DNA from 2 places in the Anaerobacillus sp. genome. Region 2 is predicted to be linked to the other one. Evidence: predicted binding sites of a transcription regulator. Region 2 holds the regulator's gene; the other holds the start of a gene.

Region 1 (5,719 bases), on a different contig from region 2:
GATTATATTACATATCAAGCCTAATTCAGGTATTTTTTTTATTGTCACAATTGGAAGCGCTTTAATGGTTTTAGGGGTTGAAATTTCACCAATTTAAATTTCTAATTTATTTTTAGACTCATTTATAAGCTAGCTAAAAACGCGCGGATTTTCGCCTCAGAAAGAATACCGAAATCGACTTCAACATCATTAATCTCAACAACTGGAATCATAATTTGATATTTTTCAAGGAGCTCGTCGTCTTGATATATATCAACCATTTCGATTTCTAGAGGGATTTCTTTTGAAACTCTTTCTAGGATTAAAAGTCCCTTATCACATAACGAGCAATTTTCCTTCGTATAATATTTAACGTTCATAGTACCTCCATGTTAATGCGAGCAACTTTAAAATCGTTTCCGCTTTGATGATGACGGAATATTTAATTCTTCACGGTACTTTGTAACCGTGCGCCGTGATACTTTAATTGCGTGGTCTTTTTCTAAAATTGATACAATCTTCTGGTCTGATAGTGGTTTTTGCTTATTTTCTTGATCCACTATTTTGTTTATTGTTTCCTTGACTGATAATGAGGAAGCAGTTGCTCCGCTCTCACCTTTAAGACTAGAACTGAAAAAGTATTTTAATTCAAACAAGCCCTTAGGTGTTTGCACATATTTTTGTGTCGTGACGCGACTAACTGTCGACTCATGCATGTCAATTTCGGTTGCAATTTCTTTTAGTGTTAACGGCTTTAAAAATTCATAACCATACTTAAAGAAATTTTCCTGGTGCTTGGCAATTGCTTCTGTTACTTTTAGTAACGTTTGCTGACGTTGATTTAGACTTTTTTCAAGCCACAAGATTTGTTGGTATTTTTGTTGAACATATTTTTGCGAATTTTCATCGGTCGCTTTTTGAAGGAGATCTTTATATTGAGTGCTAACTGTTACATTCGGCAAAAGTTGGTCATTATTTGTGATATAAAGTTGATCATCAATAACTTCTATAAAGACATCAGGACTAATATACGTTAGTGGTTCAGTGTTAAACATCGCGCCAGGCTTCGGTTGCAAGGTTTTAATCAAATCTGCAACTGACTGGATTTCTTCTAGGGAAATAGCCAACTCTTTCGCGATTTCCTTCCACTTTTTATTCGCGAACATCGTTAGATAGCTTTCTACAATTTTTTCAGCCACATTGTTTCTCTGCTCAAAGTTTCTCAATTGGATGAGGAGACATTCTTGCAACGACCTAGCACCAACTCCAATCGGATCAAGCGACTGTAGTACTTGTAAACTAGATAACGCTTTTTCTTCTGTAATCCCCAAACGGGATGCAGCCTCATCTAAATCACCGATAAAATATCCATTATCATCTAAGGAATCTATGAAGTAATGAAGAATTTTCTTGTCTCGGTCAGTCAATGGCATGAATCGGATTTGTGATACCAAGTGATTGTGAAGGCTCGCTTCATTTTTACTTAAGTAATCTAGGGGTGATGTATGTTCACCATCGAAAGTTTTCCAGTCATCCGTTTTTGGATAATCTATCTCAATTTTCGCTCGTTCTTTTTCTTTTATTTCAAGAAGTGGGTTTTCTAATTGTTGTTCTTCAATAAACGCCATTAATTCATGAGTTGAATATTGCAAAATGGAAATTGCGAGGCGCAATTCGTTTGTCATAACTAACTTCATTGACTGTTGTTGATACAAACCAAAATCCATATTCATTACTCAACCTCCCATAGACTCTATCATACTATGTTTTCGTTTTTCAGTGAAGTTATTTCACTTCAGTTTTGTAAACGTTTTCATAACTATTTATATTCAAACTATCTTCGTCTTTATTCAGAAAAAGTTAACTAATTATATTTCGAGTATATTACAGGTATAGTTACTTTCTCATATCAAAAAAGGAATGACGATCCCGTTTTCTTGGCATAATGGTAGCATCTCCCTTACCGATGTTGTTACAACTCCACTACTTAAATTATCTTGGTTTAAATTGTATAGTTTCGGTTAAGATGAATATGTATTAAAAATGAGGGAAAGTTGAAGGAAGGAAATTAGCAAAAGATATCGAAGTAGTAACAATAGCATATGCACTCTGCTAAGTAACAATTTATCATAATCAATGTAAATCCTTTGACCTTCACTGACCTTTAGATTATGATATACATACAATTAGTTCAATAAAGGAATAGCCGCATTTTGCAGTCGCTATTCGCTTTTATGAATTTCATCATTCATTAATTTCGCTATTAAGTTCTAAATGTATCTGCGTAGAAACCATTCGCAATTACATTTCGATGATATAGCTCGATTAAAGTAATTATGAAATTCTCACTTATCCAAACAAATTTTAAGGAGGAGTTTTTTATGAATTTAATCCCTACAGTTATTGAACAAACAAACCGTGGCGAACGCGCTTACGACATTTATTCGCGCCTTTTAAAAGACCGCATTATTATGTTAGGGAGTGCCATTGACGACAATGTTGCAAACTCAATTGTTGCTCAGCTTCTATTCTTAGCTGCTGAAGATCCTGATAAAGACATTTCTTTATACATTAATAGCCCTGGCGGTTCAATTACTGCTGGTATGGCGATTTACGACACGATGCAATTTATTAAGCCGAAAGTTTCAACGATTTGCATTGGGATGGCAGCATCAATGGGAGCTTTCCTTCTAGCTGCTGGTGAAAAAGGCAAACGTTACTCGCTTCCAAACAGTGAAGTAATGATTCACCAACCACTTGGTGGCGCTCAAGGTCAAGCTACTGATATTCAAATTCACGCAAAACGTATTATCGAAATGCGTGAAAAATTAAATGAGATTTTAGCAGAACGTACTGGTCAACCACTTGAAGTGATTGAACGTGATACAGAGCGCGATAACTTTATGACTGCTGAGAAAGCAAGAGAATATGGTATGATCGACGAAGTAATTACACAGAAGAAATAATATTAAAAAAGCCGTCCAAGGTGATTAACACCAATGGACGGCTTTTTTTGATAAGTGTAGATTGTAAAGTGTTGGAAGTTGCATTCGTACGATGAAGCCTAAAGCTATACGACATGGCTAACCTTCACAACTTTACAGTCTACACTTATAACTATTAACGTAATCGTTATTCTGCCTTTTCGACAAACGATACTAATGCTGATAGGGCTTCTACTTCGTCTTTACCATCCGTAATAATTGTAATTTCTTTTCCTGAACCTACAGCTAAACTCATAATTCCCATAATGCTCTTCGCATTTACTTTTCTACCATCTTTTCCAATGAAAATATCTGAATTAAATTTATTCGCTTCTTGTACAAATAGTGCTGCAGGTCTTGCTTGTAATCCAGACTTACGGTTCACTACGACATTTTTCTCTACCATCTCTTTCTCTCCTCCTAATTGTCATTTACTTTCGTTTCATCATTCATTATTTTCGCTACTAAATTCTAATATAGTTGCGTATGAACCATTCGAAACTACGTTTAGATTAATATAGCTCGATTAAGGTATTGGATCCTTAAAATAATTATTGATGTTTATTTACCTCTTACTATACGTTTAAAACTTGAATTCGGACTCACCATTTCGAAGTTTATTTGCAAATTCATCAATTTTTCGAAGGCGGTGGTTAACACCAGACTTACTTACCTTCCCTGACGAAACCATTTCTCCGAGCTCTTTTAGTGTTACGTCCTGATGGTTAACCCTTAGTTCGGCAATTTCCCTTAACCTTTCAGGCAAGATATTTAGACCAACCTCTCGCTTAATAAAACGGATATTTTCGACTTGCCGCATTGCCGCACCAACTGTTTTGTTTAAGTTAGCGGTTTCACAATTGACCAGACGGTTAACTGAATTCCTCATGTCTTTCATAATACGAACATCTTCGAAAAATAGAAGTGCTTGATGCGCTCCTATAATGTTTAAAAACTCGGTGATCTTTTCGCCTTCTTTAATGTAAACAATAAATCCCTTTTTTCTTTCTAAGATTTTAGCATTAAGGTCATAAGAATTTACAAGCTTCCAAAGCGATTCATTATGTTCCTCGTAGAGAGAAAAGATCTCTAAATGATAGGATGACGTCTCAGGATGATTAACAGAACCCCCAGCAAGAAAAGCACCACGTAAATAGGCACGTTTGCAACAGCCTTCACTGATGATATCGTCGGAGATTTGTCTTACAAACTGAAACCCTTCTTTCATAATCCCTAAGTTAGCTAATAGTTTTTGTGCTTCTTGTGAAATTCTCACTAAATAAACATTATTTTTCTTTAAACGCATCTTTTTTCTTACGAGTAGTTCGACATGAACTGGGAACGTTTTCTTTATTAACGTATATATCCTTCTTGCGATTGCCGCATTTTCAGTCGATATATCTAGAACTAATTGCTTGTTACTAAATGATAGTGAACCATTCATCCGGATGAGGGCAGCTAATTCAGCCTTTGCACAGCATCCATCTGCATCTAATTGTGTCAATTCCTTTTTTGTCATAGCAGCGAAAGAAGACAAGGCTAGACCCCCTTTTCATAATATAGTATGAGCTTTGCTTAGAGTCATGTGGGGTTGTCACTACAAAACTGAACTTGGAATAACGATTAACTCAAAACTTTACTCTATAGAAGCGATAATAGCAACTGCGAAAGCTTAATTGCGTCGTGACGTAATAAGTTTTCACGATAAATCAGTAATTGTTCGGCGACAATTTGATACGGCAGTTTTTGAAGTTCTATCTTATCAAAAACAACATCTTTGGCACCCTCTTTTTCGTACTTTTCTAGATATTTTTTATCGATTTTTTGATCATTGACAATCACTGTATCTATAATTCCTGCTCCAACATGGGAAATCAGCGCTTGAACATGATCATTTGCTGTATAATCATCAGTTTCTCCAGGTTGGGTCATTACATTACAAATATATACTTTTCTAGCCTGGGCTTTTTTTACCTCGTCAGCAATTCCCGGTACAAGTAAATTTGGTAGGACACTTGTGTAAAGGCTTCCAGGACCAATAACGATTAAATCAGCCTTACGGATCGCCTGAAGCGTTTCTGACAGAGGTTGCACATGTTCAGGGGTAAGAAAGACACGCTTAATTCTTTTCCCTATTTTCGGAATTGTCGACTCTCCGGTAACAATGCTGCCATCGCACATTTCCGCTTTTAAAATGATGCTTTGATTAGCTGCTGGAAGCACCTTTCCTCGGACGTTCAAAACTCTGCTTAATTCATGAACTCCTTTGGCAAAATCACCAGTGATCGATGTCATTCCTGCTAATAATAAGTTTCCCAACGAATGACCAGATAACCCTTCTCCATTTTCAAAGCGGTGTTGAAATAATTCTTCAATCAAAGGCTCTACTTCTGAAAGGGCAACAAGAACGTTTCTGACATCACCAGGTGGAGGGATGTCAAGCTCTTGACGAAGTCTGCCTGAGCTTCCGCCATCATCAGCAACTGTGACAATCGCGGTAATATCAACAGGAAAGGTTTTCAAGCCTCGTAAAATTGCTGATAGGCCTGTTCCACCGCCGATTACTACAACATTTGCTTTTTTCACTTAATGTCCCTTCCCTTTATGAACATCACGATGGGTAATAAATGTTTTAAAGTCTGCAGAATATTTTTTCCCAAAGTACTCAGCAAGTGTCACAGAACGGTGTTTTCCACCTGTACATCCAATTGCAATGACAACCTGACTTTTACCTTCTCGTTTATAATGTGGCAATA
Region 2 (5,621 bases):
ATAACCTACGCATACAGAGATTTGTTTAATATGTAGGGAGATGATAGTATGGAGTTTTTTAATTCCTTTGTTAATACCGATACGGTAACAATAATGGTGCGTTTACTGTTTGCAGCAATTTTAGGAGGAATCGTAGGGGTAGAAAGGGAGTATAATAAACATCCAGCAGGATTTAGAACTCATTTACTAGTGTGTGTTGGAGCCTGTTTAATTATGCTATTAGCAATGTTTGGCTTTCAAGAATATATGGAACAAAATGCTGAGTTTGTTAATTTTGATCCGTCACGCTTAGCTGCATATGTGGTGAGTGGTATAGGTTTTTTAGGAGCTGGGACTATCATCGTCCAAGGTGTCTCAGTCCGTGGTTTAACAACAGCGGCATCTATTTGGGTAGTAGCGGGTATAGGATTATCGATAGGTGTTGGAATGTATTTTGCAGGTGTTTTTACTACAGGGATCGTAATATTAAGTTTAATTTTTCTAAATAGAGTAGAAGATTCATTTTTCAAGAAAAAGAAAGGTCTGGAAGCAGTTGTTATTCATGCTACACCTCAGGATACAACATTACTGTCTATCATTAATATATTGGAAGAAAACCAGGTAAAAGTAAAAAAAGTAATGGTGGAAAGGGATCATTCGTCAGAGTTTGAAAATTTACTTAGATATCAAATAAAAGTTCTCTATCCTAATCAAGATGTTAAGTTAACAACTATAGATAAGCTATACAGGTTAGATCAAGTTCATAAAGTATATTCTTTATAGGATATAAAAATATTGAGATGGCAATAATGAGTGCAGATAGTTGATAATTTCGAAAAAATGGTTATAATAAAATTAAAGTCAAAGATAGTCAAAGTCAAACTACTGCATGAGAGGAGGGGTTTGGTGAAAAATGTTTCTGACATTATAGAACATTATTTAAAAACGATTTTACTAAAGAGCGAAAGTGACTTAGTTGAAGTTAAGCGGAGTGAATTAGCAGAACAATTTCAGTGTGTTCCTTCTCAAATCAATTATGTTATCAGCACAAGATTTACGGTTGAAAAAGGTTATTTAGTAGAAAGTAAACGAGGCGGCGGAGGTTTTATTCGAATAATTAAAGTGAAAGCACATAACAAAGCTGAGCTTTATGATCAAATGCTAACTCTACTAGGTGATAAAATAAGTCAAAGTGGCGCTGAAGATATTATATTTCGCCTTTATGAAGAAAGTGCAATTACGAAGAGAGAGGCAAATCTTCTTCGAAGTGCAACTGATCGAACCGTTTTAAACTTACATTTACCTTATCGGGATCAATTACGATCCAATATATTAAAAGCAATGATTTCTACTCTTAAATTCAAGTATGAATAATATTATAGAGGGGAGAGTTATCATGTTATGCCATGAGTGTAATAAAAGAGATGCAACGTTACATTTTACAAAAATTTTAAATGGTAATAAAACTGAAATTCATTTGTGTGATCAGTGTGCTCGGGAAAAGGGAGAATATATTCCAGGTTCAAATAGTTTTTCAATTCATCAACTATTATCAGGATTATTAAACTTTGAACAAGCTATGCCTAGTTCTTCAAATCGGCCCCCTCAACAAAAAGAGTTAGCATGTGATAAATGTGGAATGACAATCTATCAGTTTGCTCGTGCCGGGAGATTTGGTTGCGCCCAGTGTTATCATACATTTAGTGCGAAGCTTGATCCAATGTTAAGAAGGGTTCATAGCGGTAATACAACACATATAGGGAAAATCCCGAAAAGAATTGGCAAAGATATTCACTTACATCGACAAATTGAACAACTTAAACAACAATTACAACAACATATAATGAAAGAAGAGTTTGAGGAGGCAGCAAAGCTAAGAGATGAAATACGCTCATTAGAAAAACCAAGTCAACAGAACAGGGGGGATAATTGATGTCACTAGAGAAATTCATTAGTGAGGCGATTAGTCCTTGGATGAATCACGAAGGTCCTGAATCTGAAATTGTACTTAGTACTCGAATTCGACTAGCGAGAAACTTGAAAGATTACTCATTCCCGATAATTTCAAGTATTGACGAAGCTAGCTTAGTTGTAAAGCAAGTGAGAGATCATTTTGAAGGTAAGCAGTATGATACTTTTGGGCCATTCGAACTTCTGGAAATGGATGAGATGAAGCCAAATGAAAAAAAAGTATTAGTTGAGAAGCACCTTATTAGTCCTCAGTTAGCTGATGTATCGAAAAAAGGTGCGGTATTATTAAGTCAAGATGAGTCTATTAGTATTATGGTTAATGAGGAAGATCATCTACGTATTCAATGTCTATTTCCTGGGTTTCAAATTAGTGAAGGTCTAGTCCTCGCTAATGGAATTGATGATTGGATTGAAGAGAAATTGCATTATGCATTTGATGAAAATAAAGGTTTTTTAACAAGCTGTCCAACAAATGTAGGGACAGGGTTACGAGCTTCTGTCATGATGCACTTGCCAGCATTAGTTCTAACAAAACAGCTAAATAAAATATTGCCTGCTATTAACCAATTAGGGTTAGTTGTTAGAGGAATTTATGGTGAAGGTAGCGAAGCTTTAGGTAACCTCTTTCAAATTTCAAATCAAATAACTCTTGGAAAATCTGAAGAGGATATTGTTGAAGACTTAAGAGGAGTTGTCCTCCAACTTATACACCAAGAGAGAGCTGCTAGGGAAATGCTGTTACAATCTTCAAAGCTTCATTTAGAAGATCGAGTATATCGATCATATGGAATTCTTGCATACGCGAGGACCATTGAGTCAAAAGAGGCCTCACAAAGATTATCAGATGTACGATTAGGAATTGATTTAAATATTTTAAACGGTATATCTGCAAACATTCTAAATGAACTAATGTTACTGACTCAACCGGGTTTTTTACAGCAATATGCCGGAGAAATTTTATCAGCAGACCAACGAGATGAACGTAGAGCAGCATTAATTAGGGAACGTCTAAAGTTAGAAATAGAAAGAATTTAACTAATATTCGGAGGTGGAGTAATTATGATGTTTGGAAGATTTACTGAAAGAGCGCAAAAGGTTTTAGCGTTAGCTCAAGAAGAGGCAATTCGCTTAGGACACAACAACATTGGAACAGAGCATGTTTTATTAGGGTTAGTCCGTGAAGGTGAAGGGATTGCCGCTAAAGCACTTTTAGGTCTTGGTTTAGGTTCTGACAAAATTCAAAATGAAGTTGAAACACTTATTGGAAAAGGCCAAGATGGTGCAAAGACTATTCACTACACTCCTCGAGCAAAGAAAGTTATTGAATTATCTATGGATGAAGCTAGAAAATTAGGTCACTCCTATGTAGGAACAGAGCATATTTTATTAGGTTTAATTCGCGAAGGTGAGGGAGTTGCAGCACGAGTCTTAAATAATTTAGGTGTAAGTTTAAATAAAGCACGCCAGCAAGTACTTCAACTTCTTGGGAGTAATGAAGCTTCAAGTGGTAGTCAACAAGGCGGAGTTGCCTCTAATGTTAATACACCAACGTTAGATAGTTTAGCGCGTGATTTAACAGCTATGGCTAAAGAAGAAGGATTAGACCCAGTTATCGGTCGTAGTAAAGAAATTGAAAGAGTCATTCAAGTGTTGAGTCGTAGAACAAAAAATAACCCAGTATTGATTGGGGAACCGGGTGTCGGTAAGACAGCTATCGCTGAAGGGCTTGCTCAACAGATTATTGCCAATGAGGTGCCAGAAACACTTCGAGGTAAGCGAGTTATGACACTTGATATGGGGACAGTTGTTGCAGGTACGAAATATCGCGGTGAATTTGAAGATCGTCTGAAAAAAGTAATGGATGAAATTCGCCAAGCTGGCAATGTCATTTTATTCATTGATGAACTTCATACACTAATTGGTGCAGGAGGAGCAGAAGGAGCTATCGATGCTTCTAACATCCTTAAACCTTCATTAGCAAGAGGAGAGCTCCAATGTATTGGAGCTACTACATTAGATGAATATCGTAAATATATTGAGAAAGACGCTGCCTTAGAAAGACGTTTCCAACCAATACGAGTTGAGGAACCATCTATAGAAGAGTCGATTCAAATTCTAAAAGGGTTAAGAGATCGTTATGAAGCACATCATCGTGTAACAATTACCGATGAAGCTATAGAGGAATCCGTAAAGCTTTCTGATCGTTATATTTCAGATCGCTTTCTTCCAGACAAAGCGATAGATCTTGTCGATGAAGCAGCTTCAAAAGTACGTCTAAGATCATACACGATTCCACCAAGCTTAAAGGAACTAGAACAAAGACTAGAAGAAACAAGAAAAGAAAAAGACGCTGCTGTACAAAGTCAGGAGTTTGAAAAAGCAGCTTCATTACGTGATAGTGAACAAAGACTTCGCGAAGAGCTTGATGGCCTTAAGAAAGAGTGGAAAGAAAAGCAAGGCCAGGAGAATACAGAGGTTACAACCGAAGATATTGCTCAAGTTGTAGCTAGCTGGACGGGTATTCCAGTTTCGAAACTTGCTGAAGAAGAGACGGAAAGATTATTAAATATGGAACAAATACTCCACCAGCGTGTGATTGGTCAAGAAGAGGCTGTTAAAGCAATTTCAAAAGCCATTCGCCGTGCAAGAGCAGGGTTAAAAGATCCGAAACGTCCGATTGGTTCATTTATATTTTTGGGACCTACTGGTGTCGGTAAGACTGAGTTGGCTCGCGCTGTAGCAGAAACGCTATTTGGTGACGAAGATGCAGTTATACGTATCGATATGTCAGAGTACATGGAGAAGCATGCAACATCTCGCCTAGTTGGTTCACCTCCTGGATATGTTGGTCATGATGATGGTGGACAATTAACAGAAAAGGTCAGAAGAAAGCCTTATTCTGTAATACTTTTTGACGAAATTGAAAAAGCGCATCCAGAGGTATTTAATATTTTACTTCAAGTCTTAGAAGATGGTCGTTTAACAGATTCAAAAGGTAGAACTGTTGATTTTAGAAACACAGCAGTAATAATGACATCTAATGTAGGGGCGAGTGAGCTTAAGAGAAATAAATATCTAGGCTTCACAACTGAAACTGAAGGTCAAGAATATAAAGATATGAAGGAAAAGGTAATGGGTGAGCTTAAGAAGAGCTTCCGTCCTGAATTCTTGAACCGCATTGATGAAATTATCGTATTCCATTCATTAGAGAAAAAGCATATTAAAGAAATTGTTTCTCTAATGGCAGATACACTAACAAAACGGTTACTAGAGCACGAAATAGAGTTTGACCTAACGGAAGCAGCTAAAGCAAAAATTGCTGACGAAGGTTATGATCCTGAGTATGGGGCTCGTCCATTACGTAGGGCGTTACAAAAACATGTAGAAGACAGGTTGTCAGAGGAATTACTAAGGGGTACCATTCAAAAAGGACAAAAGGTAACTCTTGATGTAAAAGATAATGAATTTGTCGTAGAAGGCAATACAAGAACACCAACCGTTTAATAGTTTTTGCTAGGAGAATGATGTGCCTTCAATCTCCTAGCTTTTTCTTTTAGAAAATGGAAAAGCTGTATTGGACAAATAAGTAATAGGAATATGTATAATAGTGATATATATGATTAACTTTTTTGATAGGAGTTTAAACATGAAAAAGAAAACCGTTTTTAAGT

Evidence for each region. The regulator CtsR, encoded in region 2, represses protease genes until heat stress. The targets are predictions, from matches to a motif close to ATGGTCAATAAAGGTCAAACA.
Region 1: the regulator CtsR is predicted to act here: its motif matches at 2,124-2,144, upstream of clpP (ATP-dependent Clp endopeptidase proteolytic subunit ClpP).

Annotation. Positions count from the first base shown of each region.
Region 1 is NZ_JBKBWN010000014.1:89,763-95,481, reverse strand. It holds gene ACK4M9_RS17635 (glutaredoxin family protein) at 123-359, opposite strand; gene rpoN (RNA polymerase factor sigma-54) at 387-1,712, opposite strand; gene clpP (ATP-dependent Clp endopeptidase proteolytic subunit ClpP) at 2,361-2,945, shown strand; gene ACK4M9_RS17620 (HPr family phosphocarrier protein) at 3,112-3,369, opposite strand; gene whiA (DNA-binding protein WhiA) at 3,547-4,482, opposite strand; gene ACK4M9_RS17610 (gluconeogenesis factor YvcK family protein) at 4,605-5,549, opposite strand; gene rapZ (RNase adapter RapZ) at 5,550-5,719, opposite strand, start outside.
Region 2 is NZ_JBKBWN010000025.1:420-6,040, forward strand. It holds gene ACK4M9_RS20830 (MgtC/SapB family protein) at 49-762, shown strand; gene ACK4M9_RS20835 (CtsR family transcriptional regulator) at 886-1,353, shown strand; gene mcsA (protein-arginine kinase activator protein McsA) at 1,376-1,912, shown strand; gene mcsB (protein-arginine kinase McsB) at 1,912-2,985, shown strand; gene clpC (ATP-dependent protease ATP-binding subunit ClpC) at 3,010-5,454, shown strand; partial or broken gene ACK4M9_RS20855 (AAA family ATPase) at 5,597-5,621, shown strand, end outside.